Linked DNA regions of Silvibacterium dinghuense. The protein of the gene in region 2 binds, or shares a complex with, the protein of the main gene of each other region. Links are inferred from orthologs where the notes say so. Each region holds a gene or a part of one and is shown on either strand. Other genes may lie near its edges.

Region 1 (5,236 bases), 1.8 Mb from region 2 along the record:
AGAAGCCCTACTTCCATACCGATATGGAGCGCCGCCTGCTGGCTACAATCGGCGTCCTGGTCGGTGCAGAAATTGAACGGGCACGGCTCGAGACTGAAAATCTCCAGCTCTTAGACCGCCTTGAGTCACGGAAGCTGATTGATCGCGCGAAAGGAATCCTGCAGCGCGATCTCAAGATATCCGAGGACGAAGCCTATCGCATGATGCAGAAGGAGAGCCGCCAGCGGCGGAAGTCCATGAAAGAGGTCGCGGACGCGATTGTCCTCTCGGAGAGCCTGCGCTCCTCCGCAAAATCCTGAATCACAGGATCGAACTTGAGGCCTGCTCCGGCCTCCATGATCCAGACTTTGAACATCGCCGCTCTCGTCCTTTACCAAAACCATGACGAACGGAGCCGCATGTGCGAGCATCCCAGTCAGGAAGACACATGAGCACGGCGACGCGATGAATTCTCCTTTACCCCCTACCTCTCTGCCTGCGATCTCCCCTTCGACCCGGCGGCTGCTGCCGTGGCTGGTCGCAGTTGCCTTCTTCATGGAGTCGCTGGACACAACGATCCTGAATACGGCCGTGCCTGCCATCTCGGCCGCGCTGCGTGTAGGCCCACTCAGCATGAAGGCCGTGCTGGCCAGCTATACGCTGGCGCTCGCTGTCTTCATCCCCATCAGCGGATGGGTGGCCGACCGCTTCGGCACGCGGCGAGTCTTCTCCGCAGCCATCGGCCTCTTCACGCTCGGCTCGCTGCTCTGCGGTCTCTCGACGAACATCCACCTGCTCGTAGCCTGCCGCGTGTTGCAGGGCATGGGTGGATCGATGATGGTCCCGGTGGGCCGTCTCACACTTGTGCGGGCCTTTGAAAAATCCGAACTGATCCGGCAGATGAGCTTCGTCTCCATCCCCTCGCTGGTCGCGCCGATGCTCGGCCCCGTCGCGGGAGGTCTCATCGTCGGCTACCTGCACTGGCGCGTCATCTTCTTCCTCAATATCCCAGTCGGCCTGCTCGGACTGGTGATGGTCTACCTGCATCTGCCGGATTTCCGTGAGGAACACACGCATCCACTCGATGCCGTGGGCCTCATCCTCTTCGGTTCCGGCGTGGCGCTGCTTTCCTATGTGCTCGAGGTCTTCGGCGAGCACACACTCGGCGCCGGCGAAATCACCGGCATGCTCGTGATCTCGCTGGTGCTGATCCTCGGCTACTGGCTGCACGCGCGATCCATCGCCTATCCCCTGCTCGATCTCACACTCTTCCGCATCCGCACCTTCCGCGCCTCCGTAAGCGGCAGCTTCTTCACGCGCCTCGGCATCGGCGGCGTGCCGTTCCTGCTGCCGCTGCTCTACCAGGTCGGTCTTGGATATTCCGCCGTGCAGTCGGGCATGCTGATCATGCCGCAGGCCGTCGCTTCAATGAGCATGAAGGCTGTGATGCCGAAGGTGCTGGCGCGGCTCGGCTATCGCAATGTGCTGGTGTCGAATACGGTGATCATCGGCTGCCTGTTGCTGCTCTTCGCCACCATCGGCCTGCATACGCCGGTGTGGATGATCGTGCTGCTGGCCTTCCTCTACGGCGGATTCACCTCGCTGCAGTACACCAGTATGAACACGCTGGTCTATTCGGATACCACCGAGGAACAGACCAGCGCGGCCAGCTCGATCGCCAGCACCATGCAGCAGATGTCGGTCAGCTTCGGCGTAGCCTGCGCCGGCCTGGCTACGGCCTTCTTCCTGCCGCATGAAGAACATGCCTCGAACGTCAGCATGATCCATGGACTGCACAAGGCGCTGATCGCTCTCGGCCTGATGACGATTGTCTCGACATTGGTCTTCCGCAGCCTGCGCAAAGATGACGGACAGGCCGTGAGCCACCCGAAGGTATTTCACCCATAGCGCTAACCGGATGCCCCAGGTCTCGTTTCCTGCTCCTGGGATGGAAGAGACAGAGCTGCCGCTTCACTCGTTTCCTGAACCTCATCTCGAAAGAGCGGGAATTGCGGCTCCTCATCATCACGGAAATTACTGAGCCCCACGCCTGCAAGCCGAAAGAGCGGGCGTGCGGAAACATCGACGCGCTCGCGCAGGCTGAGTGCGATAGCTGCAAGCTCCTCTCCGGAAGACGGCGGCTGGGCAAGCGTCAGACTGCGGGTCATGATGGCGAAGCCACTGGTCTTGAGCTTGAGGACCACGGTGTGGCCGATGCGCCCACTGCCCTGCGAAGCCTTCCACACCTTTGCAGCCAGCTCACGGATAATCTCGCTCAAGTCCTCGAGCGGCAGATCACGCTCGAAGGTATCTTCCTTCGAGATCTGCTTCGACGGCCTCCCGGTGACAACCGGGTTGTGGTCGATGCCCCTGGCCAGCTCATACAGACGCGCTCCATAACGACCGAAGCGTCCCTCGAGCTCACTGAGAGACTGGTGGCGCAGGGCTCCGACGGTTGCGAGGCTCAGCTCGCGCAGCTTCGTCTCCATCACCTTGCCCACACCGGGAATGCGCCCCACCGGCAATGGCTCCAAAAATGCTTCGACCTCATCCGGCTGGATCACAAAAAGTCCATCGGGTTTCTTCCAATCAGAGGCAATCTTGGCGAGAAATTTATTCGGTGCCACGCCCGCCGAAGCAGTCAGGTTCAGCTCCTGCCGAATCTTTTCTCGAATCGCCTTGGCCACGCGTGTTGCCGTCGGCAGACCGCTCTTATTCTCGGTCACATCGAGGTAGGCCTCATCGAGCGAAAGCGGCTCGATCAGGTCCGTATGTTCTTCGAAGATGCGCCGCGCCGCCTGTGAAGCTGCGCGATAGCGGGTAAAATCCGGCGGGATAAAGATCGCATGCGGACAGAGCCGCTCGGCGGTCAACGCCGCCATCGCCGAGCGCACGCCGAATTTCCGAGCTTCATACGAGGCCGCACAAACCACCGACCTGCGCCCGCGCCAGGCAACCACTACCGGACGGCCGCGCAAAGCGGGATCGTCCCGCTGCTCCACCGACGCATAGAAAGCGTCCATGTCTACGTGCACGATTTTGCGGCCTGCAAGCATAGGTGCCAGCAGAGGCAAATCCCTCCGCTTCCCATTTCGAATTATAATTCGCCTTCTGTTCGCCTATCATAAAATTCGTGATACCTGAACCGATCCCCGTCCCGGAAGGAATGAGCCTGCGAGATGAGCTCAACTTCCGCGCCCGGCTCTGGGCAAAGATGCATGGGTGCATGGCAGCCGAGTTGGGAGGAGAAGCCTCGAGCGTGCTGTTCGGCTGTAACGAAGCGGGCCGGCGCGACAATTTTCTACCCGAAGTCCACGCGGAGATTCTCGCCCGACCAGCCTGGGCCAGGCGGCTCGAAAAAGTCCACACCGCCTACCGGCGCTCCCGCGCCCGCGCCGACTGGCCATGGCGGGAGCTCGATGCAGCGGTCAGCTCGGACGCGTTACTGATGAATATCTTCTGCCACCCGGCATCGAGCAGGAATACCGCGCTGCATGCCCTGCTTGGCGAAGCGGCCGGCTCCGAACCGGAATTCGGAATCAGGCCGCGCACTCCGCTGGCCTCAGGCCGTGGCGACACAACGGAGATCGATATGCGCATCGGCCATCTTCTCGTCGAGGCAAAACTCACAGAATCGGACTTTCAAATTGCCCCGGAAAGGCTTATCCATCGCTATCGGGATATCGAAGAAGTCATTGATATCGCATCACTTCCTCGCCTTGAGGATGGGCGCTTTCCGGGCTACCAGCTGGTTCGCGGAGCCCTTGCCGCTCATGCCACCGGCCTCAGCTTCGCCGTCCTGTGCGACGCCCGGAGACCCGACCTGATCGAGTCCTGGCTCCAGGTGCAGCGCTGTATCCGGCCACTCGAATTGCGCATCCGCCTCAAGCTGCTCACCTGGCAGGAGATCGCTGCGACATTAGAATCCGGCCATCAGGGCTTCCTCGGAGCCAGATACGGCATCTTTCCTTCGAGCGATATACGCTGAAGCTGCCTCCCCCGGCTGCCTTCCATTTCTTGCTGTCCCGCCGGGAACAGCTACAATCGAGCTTGTCTTCCAATGCCTTATCACCCTCCATCCTCCGTATCTCGCTTCCCGGATCCGGAAGACAATCCCGCTGACGGCCACCCGCCGCGCCACGCCGGCGAGGACGAAGATGCCAATGCGGACCTCGATCCCGAATACACCGAACTCGAAGCGCAACCTGACGAGGAAAACGGGGTTGATGAGGACATGGCGACCTTGGCACTCGATCAGACTTTGGATTCCACGCTGACTCAGCCTGCGGACAGACCCGCCGGCAGCCCCCCTCGTCCAGCCACAGCCGGCGAGCTCAGCGCCATGTCGGATGCCGAGATCATGCTCCGCGTCCGCGAGGGCGACGATTCCGGCTTCGAATACCTGATCCACAAGTACCACAAGCCGATGATTCACTTCATGTTCCGCATGGTGCATAACCAGGCGGTGGCCGAGGAGCTGGCCCAGGAGGTGTTCCTCCGCGTCTATCGCTCACGGCAGAGCTACCGGGCAGAGGCGAAGTTCACTACCTGGCTTTATCGCATCGCCACCAACCTGGGCGTGAACCATGCCCGGGACACGAAGTACGAGCGGACCGCGCAGAATGTGTACCTCGACCAGCCGGATCCCGAAACGGGAACGACGCCGGATGTGGCCGACCTGACAGCCTCGGTTGAGCAGGAACTGGTGAAAGATGAGCGGATGCGGGCCATCCGCCAGCACGTTCTGGCACTTCCGGAACGTCAAAAGAATGCGGTACTGATGCACAAATATCAGGGACTGGACTATAAGCAGATTGGAGAGATACTCAAGCTGAGTGAATCGGCTACAAAATCACTCCTCTTCCGGGCTTATCAGACCCTGCGGGAAAAGTTGAAGGAGTTTGCCTGAGGCGGCGAGCGCGCCTGCCGGAACAAGGGGTTCCGGCGAATCAGCCCGAGAGCAGTACTGGTGACATAATGACCTGCCAAACGACAAAAACGAAACTGCCCCAAACAGTCCTGATGGACCTGCTGGCTGACGAGACGGGACACGAGCCCGCTTTAGCCGAAGCACGCAACCACGTGCAGCAGTGCCCGGAGTGCGCCGGCGAACTGGCCGAGCTTGCAGCCACGATGGCTGCGCTCGACGCCTGGGAAGCGCCCGAGCCCTCGCCCTACTTCCATGCCCGGATGTCCGCGCTGCTGCGCGAAGAGCGCGCCGCGGCTCCAGCCGGGTTTTTCGAACGCCTGAAGACCA
Region 2 (5,122 bases):
CGCAACAGTCCAGACCCGAGCAGCAGACGCGCCCGCAAACCCAGGCTCGTCCGCAGGCACAGGCGAGGCCCGCAACCCGGCCACAGCAACAGGCGCGCCCGCAGCAGCAACGGCCACAGGAAGAGAAGAAGCCCGAATAACCCTGACGTCATTGCAGACAAACAGACGCCCTGGCACACAGCCGGGGCGTTTGTCGTTTCGGAAACTCTCGCTGCTTTTTATGCAGATTCACCCCCCGATCCAATATCTGTTGTGAGGGGACATCCTGGCAGAAAGAGTGCCCGCTCTGGCAGTCTCCACGTCCATTGCTGTGATGATTGCGACTTTACAGGTATCAGCCGAGATGTTTGTATTAGTTCCGAATAGGAGCGATTCGCATGGCGGCTGCCACCACAATCGAAACCCAGCTTCCTCCCATCCCAGGCGCGCCCGCCGCGTCAGAAACGAACGCGGTGCAATCTCCAAAGCGCAATGTCGCCGTGGATGCCTATCGCGGTCTCGTCATGCTGCTCATGATGGGCGAGGTCATGCAGTTTGCTCATATGCATCAGGCCTTCCCGGACAGCCTGTTCTGGCGCATCCTCGGTTACAACCAGACGCACGTGGAGTGGGCCGGGCTGGGCCTGCACGACATGATCCAGCCTTCGTTCACCTTCCTGGTGGGCGTCGCGATGCCCTATTCCATTGCCAGCCGCATCCGCAAAGAGCAGACCTTCGGCAGAATGCTCCTGCACACAATCGTGCGCGCTTTGATCCTCACTGCACTGGGCGTACTGCTGCGCTCCACGGACAGTTCGATGACGAACTTCACCTTTGAAGACACGTTATCGCAGATCGGCATGGGTTATACCTTTGCGTTTCTGCTCAGCTTCTGCAGACCCAAGTGGCAATGGACCGCCTTTGCCATGATTCTCTTCGGTTATTGGCTGGCCTGGGCGCTCTATCCCGCACCAGGACAGGCATTCGATTATGCAGCGGTGGGTGTTCCGGCAGACTGGCACCATAACTTCACCGGATTTGCCTCGCACTGGAACAAGAACAGCAATCTGGGACAAGCCTTCGATGTCTGGTTTCTCAACCTGTTTCCGCGTCCCTCGCGCTTTCTGTTCAACGAGGGAGGCTATCTCACGTTGAGCTTCATTCCTACGCTCGGAACCATGTTGCTGGGCCTTTTCGCCGGACAGTGGCTGCGTGCCGCGGCACCGAAAATCCCTCTGAAGAAGCTGATCCTCATAGGGATAGTATTGGTAGCGCTCGGCACCTTCTTCCACTTCCTCGGCATCTGTCCGATCGTGAAGCGTATCTGGACCCCGGCCTGGACACTCTTCAGCGGTGGCCTCTGTTTTCTTTTTCTCGCAGCCTTCTCGTGGGTTGTCGATATCAAAGATCACCGCAAGGTGGTGTTTCCGTTCGTGGTCGTCGGCATGAATTCGATTGCCGCTTATCTGATCGCCCACCTGTGGGAAGGGTTTCTTATCCGCAACTTATACACCAACCTCGGACACAAGTTATTCCAGGTTTTCGGCATGGCTTCAGAACCTCTGATCATGGGCATCGCTGTCATGCTGATTTACTGGTATGTGCTGTATTGGATGTACCGGAACAAGGTATTTTTGCGGATATGATTGGGCCTTAAGATAGGCGCATTCCAAAGAACAAGGCCCTCGCGTTCGAGGGCCTTGTTCTGCACTTACCTAACTTGCGTATGCGGAGAATCAGATCCGCATCGGCATGATGATATAGCGATACTTATATTCATTTTCGGCATCTTCCGGCCGCAGCTGGCCGGCAGACTGGGCGTCCTTGAACTCCAGACGTACCTCGCCCGTGTTGCCGATCGCCCGCAGGAAGTCGATCAGATAAGCCGAGTTGAAACCAACCACCAGCGGATCGAAGGCATAGGGCGACTCGATGACATCTTCCGATTCGCCCGAATCCGTTGACGAGGACGAAAGCTTCAGCTCGTTCTGCTCGAGCCGCATCTTCACCGCACCCGAGCGCTCATCGGCAAACTGTGCCACGCGCTGGATCGAGCCCATCAGGTCTTCGCTGCGCACAATCACGAACTTCGTGTTCTCGCGCGGCATCACCGCTTCGTAGTTCGGGAACTGCCCTGTCAGCTTGCGGCTGGTCAGCACGCGGTGTCCCACGCGGAAGAAGAGCGTGTGGTCATCCTCGGCAAATTCAATCGTCTCCGCCTCGGTGTTCGAGAGCAGCGACTGCAGCTCGGCCAACGCCTTGCGCGGAATCAGCGTCTTGCGCTCGCCCGAAACATTCGAGAGCGTTTCGCCGCCTTTTTCAATAAAGGAAAGGCGATGACCATCGGTCGCCACCATGGCCAGCGACTCTGCTTTCAGGATAAGCAGCGCGCCGTTCAGCGTGTAACGCGATTCCTCGTTCGAAATCGCAAAGATCGTCTTGGCGATGCAGTTCTTCAGCGAGGCGGCCGGAATGCTGGTTACCGCAGTCTGCGGAAACTCCGGCACCTGCGGAAAGTTGGCCCGCGCCATACCCACCATCTTGGTGTTCGACCGGCCGGAGCGGATCTGCACCCAGTGGTTGTCCATCAGCTTGATGGAGATGTCGCCATCACCCAGCAGCTTGATGTAGTCATACAGCTTGCGCGCCGGAATGGTGCACGAGCCCGGCTTCTTCACCTTGGCCTTGCATGAGGTCTTCATGCTCTGGTCAAGATCCGTCGCTGTGATCGTGATCTGCTCTTCGTCAGCCTCGATCAGAAAATTCGAAAGAATCGGAATCGTCGTCTTGCGCTCGACCACGCTCTGCGTCGCCGTGAGCTCCCGCAATAAATCCTGGCGGCTGATGCTGATCTCCATGTTGGCACCCTGGCCGGTCACCGGCACTGAATTCTCGCTCTCGATACCCAGTCCTGTCGCTGCGCCTGACATACGAAACCCCCTCTGCGATTGCGCCCACTCTACACCACCCGGGGTTCGCCTCCGAAGCGGCTTCTACCGTTGGCTCTGGTCACGGCTTCATTCTAGTAACAAACCTCTTTGTATCACCCTCTGGAAAACTCCGTTCTATTCAGGAAATACGGGCGCTTTTTCGCACTGCCTGAACGCCGGTTTTCGCTCCCTGGCCGGGAAGCTGCGAACGGCTACGGGTATTACGAGTTTTTAGGGATATCTCTCCCGCCGTAGTAACCGTTTGGCGAGGAAAAGTGGAAATAAAGCCTAAAGCGCAATTTTTCCAGCAGATGCGTTTTGTACCGGTTTTCCAAAACACGTCTGGAAAATTCGCAAAATCGGGAAGACTGGTCGAAATCCCCTCTCACCCCTCCCCGGTTTTCCTTCTTCCACACAGGCTGCTTTGAAAAATACGTGGAAAAAACTGTGGGTTCCGTGGAAAACTCCCATTTCGCCAGAATCCATGCGCGTTCCATCTATCCACGCTTTCCACAAAAACCCGCTTTTCCAACATTTTCACAGGTACCAGTGGAATCTGCGGAAAACTTTCCCGCTTCGCGGGTAAGGGAGGCGGCGAAAATCCCCAAAAAAATCGCACGGCCTCCCAAAAGAGGCCGTGTGACAGTCCAAATTTTTGTATTTGCCCCGCGATAAGGACCTGCTTCTTTCCGATTGCACCATTTTCAGTGCACACAAACGCTACACCAGTTTTGGTGCAGCTTTTCAGAAAGCGGATTGAAGCAGCCTCAGTTCAACGCAGAAATCAGTCCAAATCGTCGCCCATCACAGCCGTCATATTCGAGGCGCTGGTCGAAGAATTGGCAATGAGCAACGTCCGCACCGAGCCGCTCGAGAACGTCACCGAGCTGTCGATATAAGCCGTCGTAGTCGTCACGTCGGTCGTGCCGGTGGGCACAATCACAATCTCGTAGGTGCCATCGGCAATGTCGGTGTAGGACATGGTCGAGCCCGCTGCCAGGTCGCTCACAATCGGCGTCAGTCCGCTGAGGCTGCTCGTGGTCGAGGTACTGGTCGAAGTAGAACTGGTGGCCGTGATGGAGCTGGCCGTGGTCAGGTACACATCCACCGCGCCCACGGTACTGGCTTCCTGCACAATTCTCAGTGCAAAGTCGCCGGAGGGCGCAGCTGTCGCCTGGTCGGTGAGCAGGGTCGTAGCTTCACCCGTGCCGCTATCCGTGAGCAGCAGCGAGTACTGGCCGCCTGCAGTCAGTGTCCCGCTCGCCTGGGCATCGACCGGCGTGGTCTTGCCCGTGGGATAGACCTTCAGACTGATGGTTCCCGAGGAGACATCCGCGTAGTTCGAGAAGGTGGGAAACCCCTGGTTGGCCACGATCTTGGTGCCGTTTGCGTACAGGTCGACGCCCAGCGCATTCGAGCTGGCGTCGATGAGCCGCACCAGCGTCGACTGCTGGGTGGAGGCGACTGATTCACATCCGGTGAGCGTGAGTGCTCCGGATGCAGCCAGAATTACCCAGCCTGCAGCTGTCCAATCCAATCCCTTTGCGGCCTGCCTCGCCTTGCCTCTCATTCGCACCGTGAGGGTGCTCCTCTCCAAGAACCTGCTCCCCGCGGTCGTAGTAAGAATCCTGCCCGGGTTTACGCGCTTATGTTACCTAAGTTTCATGGATAGAGATATTCCTCTCTCGTGGCATGCCGGGAAGCGATACGAAAAAGGGAAGAAGCCATTTGATATCAGAGAGACACGCTCCAGCTATGGCGGGTGAGCGAGCATTGGATTCTGCACAGAAGTAACCAAAATTCTGCGCTTGCCGCGTAGAGAAGTCTCTATACATTCGCCACGTAGAGAAACCGCACCAGGAACAGCACCGCCAGCACGTACAGCAGCCAGTCCTCCTTGCGGAAGCGTCCGCTCAGCAGGTGGACGCAGGCGTAGGCAATGACTCCGAAGCCCAGCCCATTGGCGATCGAAGCGCTGAGCGGGATCATGACCAGAGTCAGGAAGGCCGGGATCGATGACAGCGGGTTGGTCCACTCGATCTCGGTCACCGTCGTCAGCATCAGGCTGCCCACGATGATCAGCGCCGGGGCCGTTGCCGCCGTCGGTACGATGCCCACCAGCGGAGCCGCTCCCAGCGCCAGCAGGAAAAGCAGCCCGGTTACGATGGCCGTTATGCCGCTGCGTCCACCCGCTGCTACGCCCGCGCTCGACT
Region 3 (5,213 bases), 2.1 Mb from region 2 along the record:
AGCGCGGACTGATCACCCGGCGCGCCGTGACCGGGGATGATCTTCGTCTTCTCGTCCACGATCTGGAGAAGCTGATCGACGCCGCGGATCATGCCGTTGATGGAGCCGCCGCTATTGGCATCGATGAGCGGGTACATGCCGTTGAACCAGAGGTCGCCGGTCTGGACGACGTTGCTGTTACGGAAGTGGAGAAAGATATCCGAGTCCGTGTGGGCATTCGGAGCGTGGACGAGGTCGATGGGCTCGTTGTCGAAGTAGAGCGTTTCGCGATCCCCGAAGGTCTCCTGGGGAAGAGCACTGTTGGGCGCGGGGGGAAATGTCGTGTTGAGAATCTCTACGCGCTGTGCGGAGGAGAGCCGTACCCGGGTGTTCTCATGCGCGAGGATGAAGGCTCCCGCATCGTGCATGGCGGCGTTGCCGTCGGTGTGGTCGAAGTGCCAGTGCGTATTGACGAGCAGGCGTAGCGGATGCGGATCGAACTTTGCGAGCTGTTCCTTGAGCTGGGGCGTGGCGGTGGCGATGCCGGAGTCCACGAGCAGCTTGCCATCCGGGCCGAGGTGCACGAGCATGTTGCCGCCTACGCCCTGCAGCAGGTAGATCGTGTCAGTGAGGCGGGTGCTGTGAATCGGTGTGGTGCGCGCGTTGGTACGCATGGTGGCGATAAGGCCGGCAGCCGCGGCTCCGGTGTTCGCTGCCGGATTGGCCGGCGGATGGCCTGCTCCGGATTGCTGCGGCCATGCGCGCGACGCCGCGAAGGCAAGGCCTCCGGTGGTAATCGCGGTCTGGATGAGGAAGTGGCGTCGTGTCGTCATCGGCTTCAGCTCTCTCGTGCGCACACTCTCTGGGCAGATAGATGCGTTTCCGGGCGGAAGTGGCGATCAGAAAAGTCCAGGAGGAAGATTGAGACCGCCGAGCATGCCCGACATACTGGATTTGAGAATCTCTTCGGCCTTGCGGCCGGCCTCGTTGAAGGCGGCGGTGATGAGGTCTTCGAGCATCTCGATATCGGCTGCGCTGCCCAGTCCGGCGACGGCAGAGGGGTCGATGGAGAGTTTGAGGACTTCTTTCTTGCCGTTCATGCGGACAGTCACGGCTCCGCCGCCCGAGGAGCCTTCGACCACGGACTGGGCAAGCTTCTGCTGCATCTGTTCCTGCATTTCCTTGGCCTGGCCAAGCATTTCCTGGAGCTTGAAGGGGTTCACTGCGTTTTGCCTCTTTTACTTTCCTGGGCGCAGGTCAAGGACGCTGCGCACCTCTGCGTTGAAGAGTTCCTGCGCCCGTTTGACGAGCGGGTTCTCGAGAGCGATGGACTGGATGCTGCCCCTTGCGGCCGAGGCCGTGGATGCGGGGCGTGGGCCGGAGCCGGGCGCCTTCGCCTCGCCGTGGATAAAGGTCAGCTTGTGGTTGATGCCGATGGCGCGAAGCGCGGCTTTACAGATCTTTTCTGCTTCGGCATTCATGGTGAGGCCAAGCATTGTCTTCTTGATGCCGACTTCGACCTCGATGGTGTCGCCTTTTTCACGCCACTGGCCGGAGGAGAGCAGCACGGATGCGGTGCTGTGTCCCTGGGCGTCGAGCGCGGAGCAGACCGTGTCCTGAATAAGGGCCATGTCTACTGAGGAAGACGGTTCCTGCGCCAGGGCAAGGGCTCCATTGGTCAGAGGGGACTCTACTTCCGCTTTGCCGACAGGGGCGCGGCCGGGCTCGTCTTCCTCCTGAAGCGCAACGGCGAAAGGTTCGGGAGCTGCGGCAACCGTGCTCACGGCGACCGGCTCCGGACGCGTTTCCAATGTGGGGCGCAGGGCTTCGATGGGGGCAGCTGTGAGCGGTTCGGGCTCCGGATCGGGCAGGACGGCGGCGATGTTGCTGACCGGTGCCGGCGCAGGTGCCATGACCGGCTCGGGGGGGGCATCGAGAATCGGCCGCGCGGGTGGTTCCGCGATAGGCCGGACCTGCGATGCGATGACAGGCTGGCTGGGAGCTTCGATAGAAGGTCCGGAGCCGGCGTCACTCGTCATTTTCCGCGAGCGGTCTGCTTCAAAGGGTGAGAAAGCGGGGCGAGCCGGCTCTTCCGGTCGTGCCGCCGCCGGTTGAGGAGCCGTTGGGCGCAGCGCAGGGGCTGGTGCCGGAGTTGCGGGCCTCGGAGCTGCAGGAGCCGGCCGCGCGGCGGCCGCGGTGCGCGGAAGGCTTGCTGTGGAGCCTGCGGGCGGCAGTTTGCTGAGGAATTCCTCGACCGGCAGCAGGCGGGTGAGATGCACCAGCTTGATGAGTCCGAGCTCGAGGTGAAACCGCTGTTCCTGCCGATAGTTGAGCTCGTCGAAGGTGCGCAGCGTGATCTGCAGGAAGCGGGTGAGGTCTTCCTCGGAGAAGAGCAGCGCGGAGCGAGCGGCGCGGGCGCGCTCGTCGGCGGAGATCTGCAGCAGTTCGGACTGCTCGCCGTCGATGCGAGCCATGAGCGTGTTGCGCAGGTAGCGGACGAACTGGCGGGCGATCTGCGCAGGGCTGTTGCCGGCGTTGAGCAGGCGATTCAGCTCTTCGATGAGCGCGGCGGTGCGGCCTTCGGCGATGGCTTCGAGAAAACCTTCAAAGATGGTGTTGGGGACCGAGCCCATCAGCTCGCGAATCTGCGCGGCATCGAGCTGCGGGCGGCCGTCGATAACGGGGGCCGAGGCGATGGCCTGGTCCATGATGGAGAGTGCGTCGCGCATGGAGCCGTCGCCGGCTTCGGCAAGCAACGCCAGCGCGGCATCCTCTACGCCAACCTCTTCGTGCACGGAGATGGCACGGAGCTGCTCGAGAATATCGTCGAAGCGGACGGCGTGGAAGCTGAAGTGCTGGCAGCGCGAGCGGATGGTCTGTGGGATGTCTTCCGGCTGCGTTGTCGCCATCATGAAGACGATGTGGTCGGGCGGCTCCTCGAGGGTTTTGAGCAGCGCGTTGAAGGCGGCATCGGTGATCTGGTGCGCCTCGTCGAGAATGTAGATCTTGTAGCGGTCGCGGGCGGGCCGATAGCGGGCGGCGTCGCGCAGCTCGCGGATTTCATCGATGCCGCGATTGGTGGCGGCGTCGATTTCGATCACGTCCACGGCGTTGCCCTGGCGAATCTCGGTGCAGGACTCGCAGGTAGAGCAAGGCTCCGGCGTCGGGCGCTCCGGCGAGCCGATTTCGCGGCGGCAGTTGAGTGCCATGGCCAGGATGCGGGCGATGGTGGTTTTGCCGATGCCGCGGTGACCCGAGAAAATATAGCCATGGGCAATGCGTCCCTGCGACAGGGCATTGAGCAGGGTACGGGTGACGTGATCCTGCCCGGCGACGTCAGAGAATCGCTGGGGGCGGTATTTGCGCGCTAGAACCTGATAAGCCATCGGGAAAAAGGTAACGGTTCATTGTATCGGGCGGGGCTGAGGAAGCAACGCCGGACGGAGCAGGGAAAGAGGACGCAATGGAGAAGAAGAGCGACAAAGGGTTTGCGATTCGCGTGGCCACGGAAGCAGATGCTCCGGCGCTCAAGGCGCTGATCGAGGCTTCTGTCCATGGGTTGCAGGCCGGGGATTACTCCCAGGCGCAGCGCGATGCGGCGGTGGGGGTGCATCTTGGCGTGGATTCGCAGCTTATCGCCGACCGGACATATTTTGTCGTCTCCCCGCAGGCGCAGCCGGAGGTGATGGCGGCGTGCGGAGGCTGGAGCCGGCGTCAGACGCTCTTCGGCGCGGATCGCCGTCCGGACCGGGATGCGAGCCTGCTCGATCCGGCGGTGGATGCGGCGCGTATCCGGGCGTTTTTCGTCCATCCGGATTGGGCGAGGCAGGGCATTGGATCACTTCTTCTGCAGTATTGCGAGGATGCGGCGCGCGCGGAAGGCTTTCGGCGTTTCGAGATGGGAGCGACGCTGACCGGGGTGCCGCTCTATCGGCGCTGGGGATATGAAGAAACAGGGCGGATAGAGCTGGAATTGGGGGATGGTTTAACGCTGCCGATTGTGAGAATGGGGAAGACAGACAGGGAATAGGGTGTAGGCGGTTGCCTGGTGCTCCAAAGATCTCTTCGGTCGCGGGATGTGTTTCTTCCCCTCGATCAGAGAAAACCCCATGTCTCAAAAGCGAGACATGGGGCACCCGGGGTTCTATCCCCTATTCCTAAACCGAAGCGTTGTTCTTCGCCGCCGCCCGCTTGGCGGCGCGGGCACGACGGCTGAGCTCTTCGTGGGAATACATGGACTTGCGGCAGGTGGGTGCGCCGCAGTTGCAGTAAGCTTCGTCCTCATCACCATCGTAGAGGTTGTAGTCGTAGGTGAGCTCTTCGCCGGAGGCGATGTCGCGGAGGGCGAAGATGTAGACGCGCCCCCTCACTTCCTTCGTCTCACAGTTGGGATCGCAGGAGTGGTTGATAAACATGGCCAGGCCAAAGCCGTCGATGACGGTTTCTCCTTTGCCCAGGCCGAAAAGATAGGTGGTCGGCGAGTTCTCGTACTTTTCGTCGGCGCGGTCTTTGGAAATGCGTGGGCCGGTGTACTCGACGATGCGGGTGCGCCTGCGGATCGGCTCGGTGGTGTAGCATCCGGCGGCATGGATAGAGGAAGAGCGGATGATCAGCGGCATGGTGATTCTGGGCCGAGTATACAGCCCTTTGCAGAGGACAAAGGTCTAAACTGAAAGAGGATGAGAAGAGAAATGAATCCATGCCTGCGAATCCGTGATGGCGTGCTGTGGTCCGCGTTGCTGGGGGTAGCTCTGGGCTCGTCAGCGTTTGCGCAACAGCAGAATCAGGATCAACAGAGCACGTCCTCCTCCTCGCAGTCCGCAAACACTCCGGCACAGACGCCGGATGCCGCCGCAAAGAAGCCGAGCACGGCGGCAGACAACCCGTTCCCTGAAGCGATCTCAAAAAAAGCTGCGGCCGAGGCCAATGCGCCGGAGAGTGCGAAAGCTCCGGTGAAGACCGATGACGGCAGTTCTTCGAGCCGCAGCGCCTTTGCCGGCGTGGCATCGCCGCTCGACAACACCAACCGCATCTCGGACGGAGCGGGGGGATTCATCCACAACCCGAAGATGGCGGAAGAAGACGTGAAAGTAGGCGGTTTCTACTTCACCCGCGGTGACTACCAGGGGGCGTACGCACGTTACAAGGAAGCCACCGAGGTGGATCCTGGCAATGCGGATGCGGTGCTCGGTCTGGCGAAATCGGCGCAGGGGCTGAAGCATACGCAGGAGGCT

The links.
Region 1: the proteins of dnaN (region 2) and dinB are in contact, whole or in part, in a solved structure (PDB 1OK7), measured with the Escherichia coli proteins. The link is inferred for Silvibacterium dinghuense from one-to-one orthologs.
Region 3: the proteins of dnaN (region 2) and dnaX are in contact, whole or in part, in a cryo-EM structure (PDB 8GIZ), measured with the Escherichia coli proteins. The link is inferred for Silvibacterium dinghuense from one-to-one orthologs.

Annotation. Positions count from the first base shown.
Region 1 is NZ_SDMK01000001.1:279,452-284,687, forward strand. The notes cover bases 972-3,968. They hold dinB (DNA polymerase IV), read right to left. Parts: upstream 3,054-3,968; coding sequence 1,890-3,053; downstream 972-1,889. Other genes in these bases: ESZ00_RS01085 (DHA2 family efflux MFS transporter permease subunit), read left to right, coding at 972-1,887; ESZ00_RS01095 (PGN_0703 family putative restriction endonuclease), read left to right, coding at 3,146-3,967. In the rest of the region: ESZ00_RS01080 (uroporphyrinogen-III synthase), read left to right, coding at 1-299; more of ESZ00_RS01085, read left to right, coding at 445-971; ESZ00_RS01100 (RNA polymerase sigma factor), read left to right, coding at 4,040-4,888; ESZ00_RS01105 (Rossmann-fold NAD(P)-binding domain-containing protein), read left to right, coding at 5,002-5,236. UniProt on the Escherichia coli protein: Poorly processive, error-prone DNA polymerase involved in translesion repair and untargeted mutagenesis. Copies undamaged DNA at stalled replication forks, which arise in vivo from mismatched or misaligned primer ends.
Region 2 is NZ_SDMK01000001.1:2,078,999-2,084,120, reverse strand. What follows is about bases 813-3,695. They hold dnaN (DNA polymerase III subunit beta), read right to left. Parts: upstream 2,910-3,695; coding sequence 1,716-2,909; downstream 813-1,715. Other genes in these bases: ESZ00_RS08150 (DUF4397 domain-containing protein), read right to left, coding at 3,694-3,695; ESZ00_RS08160 (acyltransferase family protein), read left to right, coding at 813-1,625. Outside these bases: ESZ00_RS08165 (YXWGXW repeat-containing protein), read left to right, coding at 1-140; more of ESZ00_RS08160, read left to right, coding at 378-812; more of ESZ00_RS08150, read right to left, coding at 3,696-4,479; ESZ00_RS08145 (NCS2 family permease), read right to left, coding at 4,737-5,122. UniProt on the Escherichia coli protein: Confers DNA tethering and processivity to DNA polymerases and other proteins. Acts as a clamp, forming a ring around DNA (a reaction catalyzed by the clamp-loading complex) which diffuses in an ATP-independent manner freely and bidirectionally along dsDNA.
Region 3 is NZ_SDMK01000001.1:6,445-11,657, reverse strand. The notes cover bases 792-3,765. They hold dnaX (DNA polymerase III subunit gamma/tau), read right to left. Parts: upstream 3,366-3,765; coding sequence 1,218-3,365; downstream 792-1,217. Other genes in these bases: ESZ00_RS00055 (GNAT family N-acetyltransferase), read left to right, coding at 3,443-3,765; ESZ00_RS00065 (YbaB/EbfC family nucleoid-associated protein), read right to left, coding at 879-1,202; ESZ00_RS00070 (MBL fold metallo-hydrolase), read right to left, coding at 792-812. In the rest of the region: more of ESZ00_RS00070, read right to left, coding at 1-791; more of ESZ00_RS00055, read left to right, coding at 3,766-4,009; ESZ00_RS00050 (SET domain-containing protein), read right to left, coding at 4,137-4,598; ESZ00_RS00045 (tetratricopeptide repeat protein), read left to right, coding at 4,671-5,213. UniProt on the Escherichia coli protein: Part of the beta sliding clamp loading complex, which hydrolyzes ATP to load the beta clamp onto primed DNA to form the DNA replication pre-initiation complex.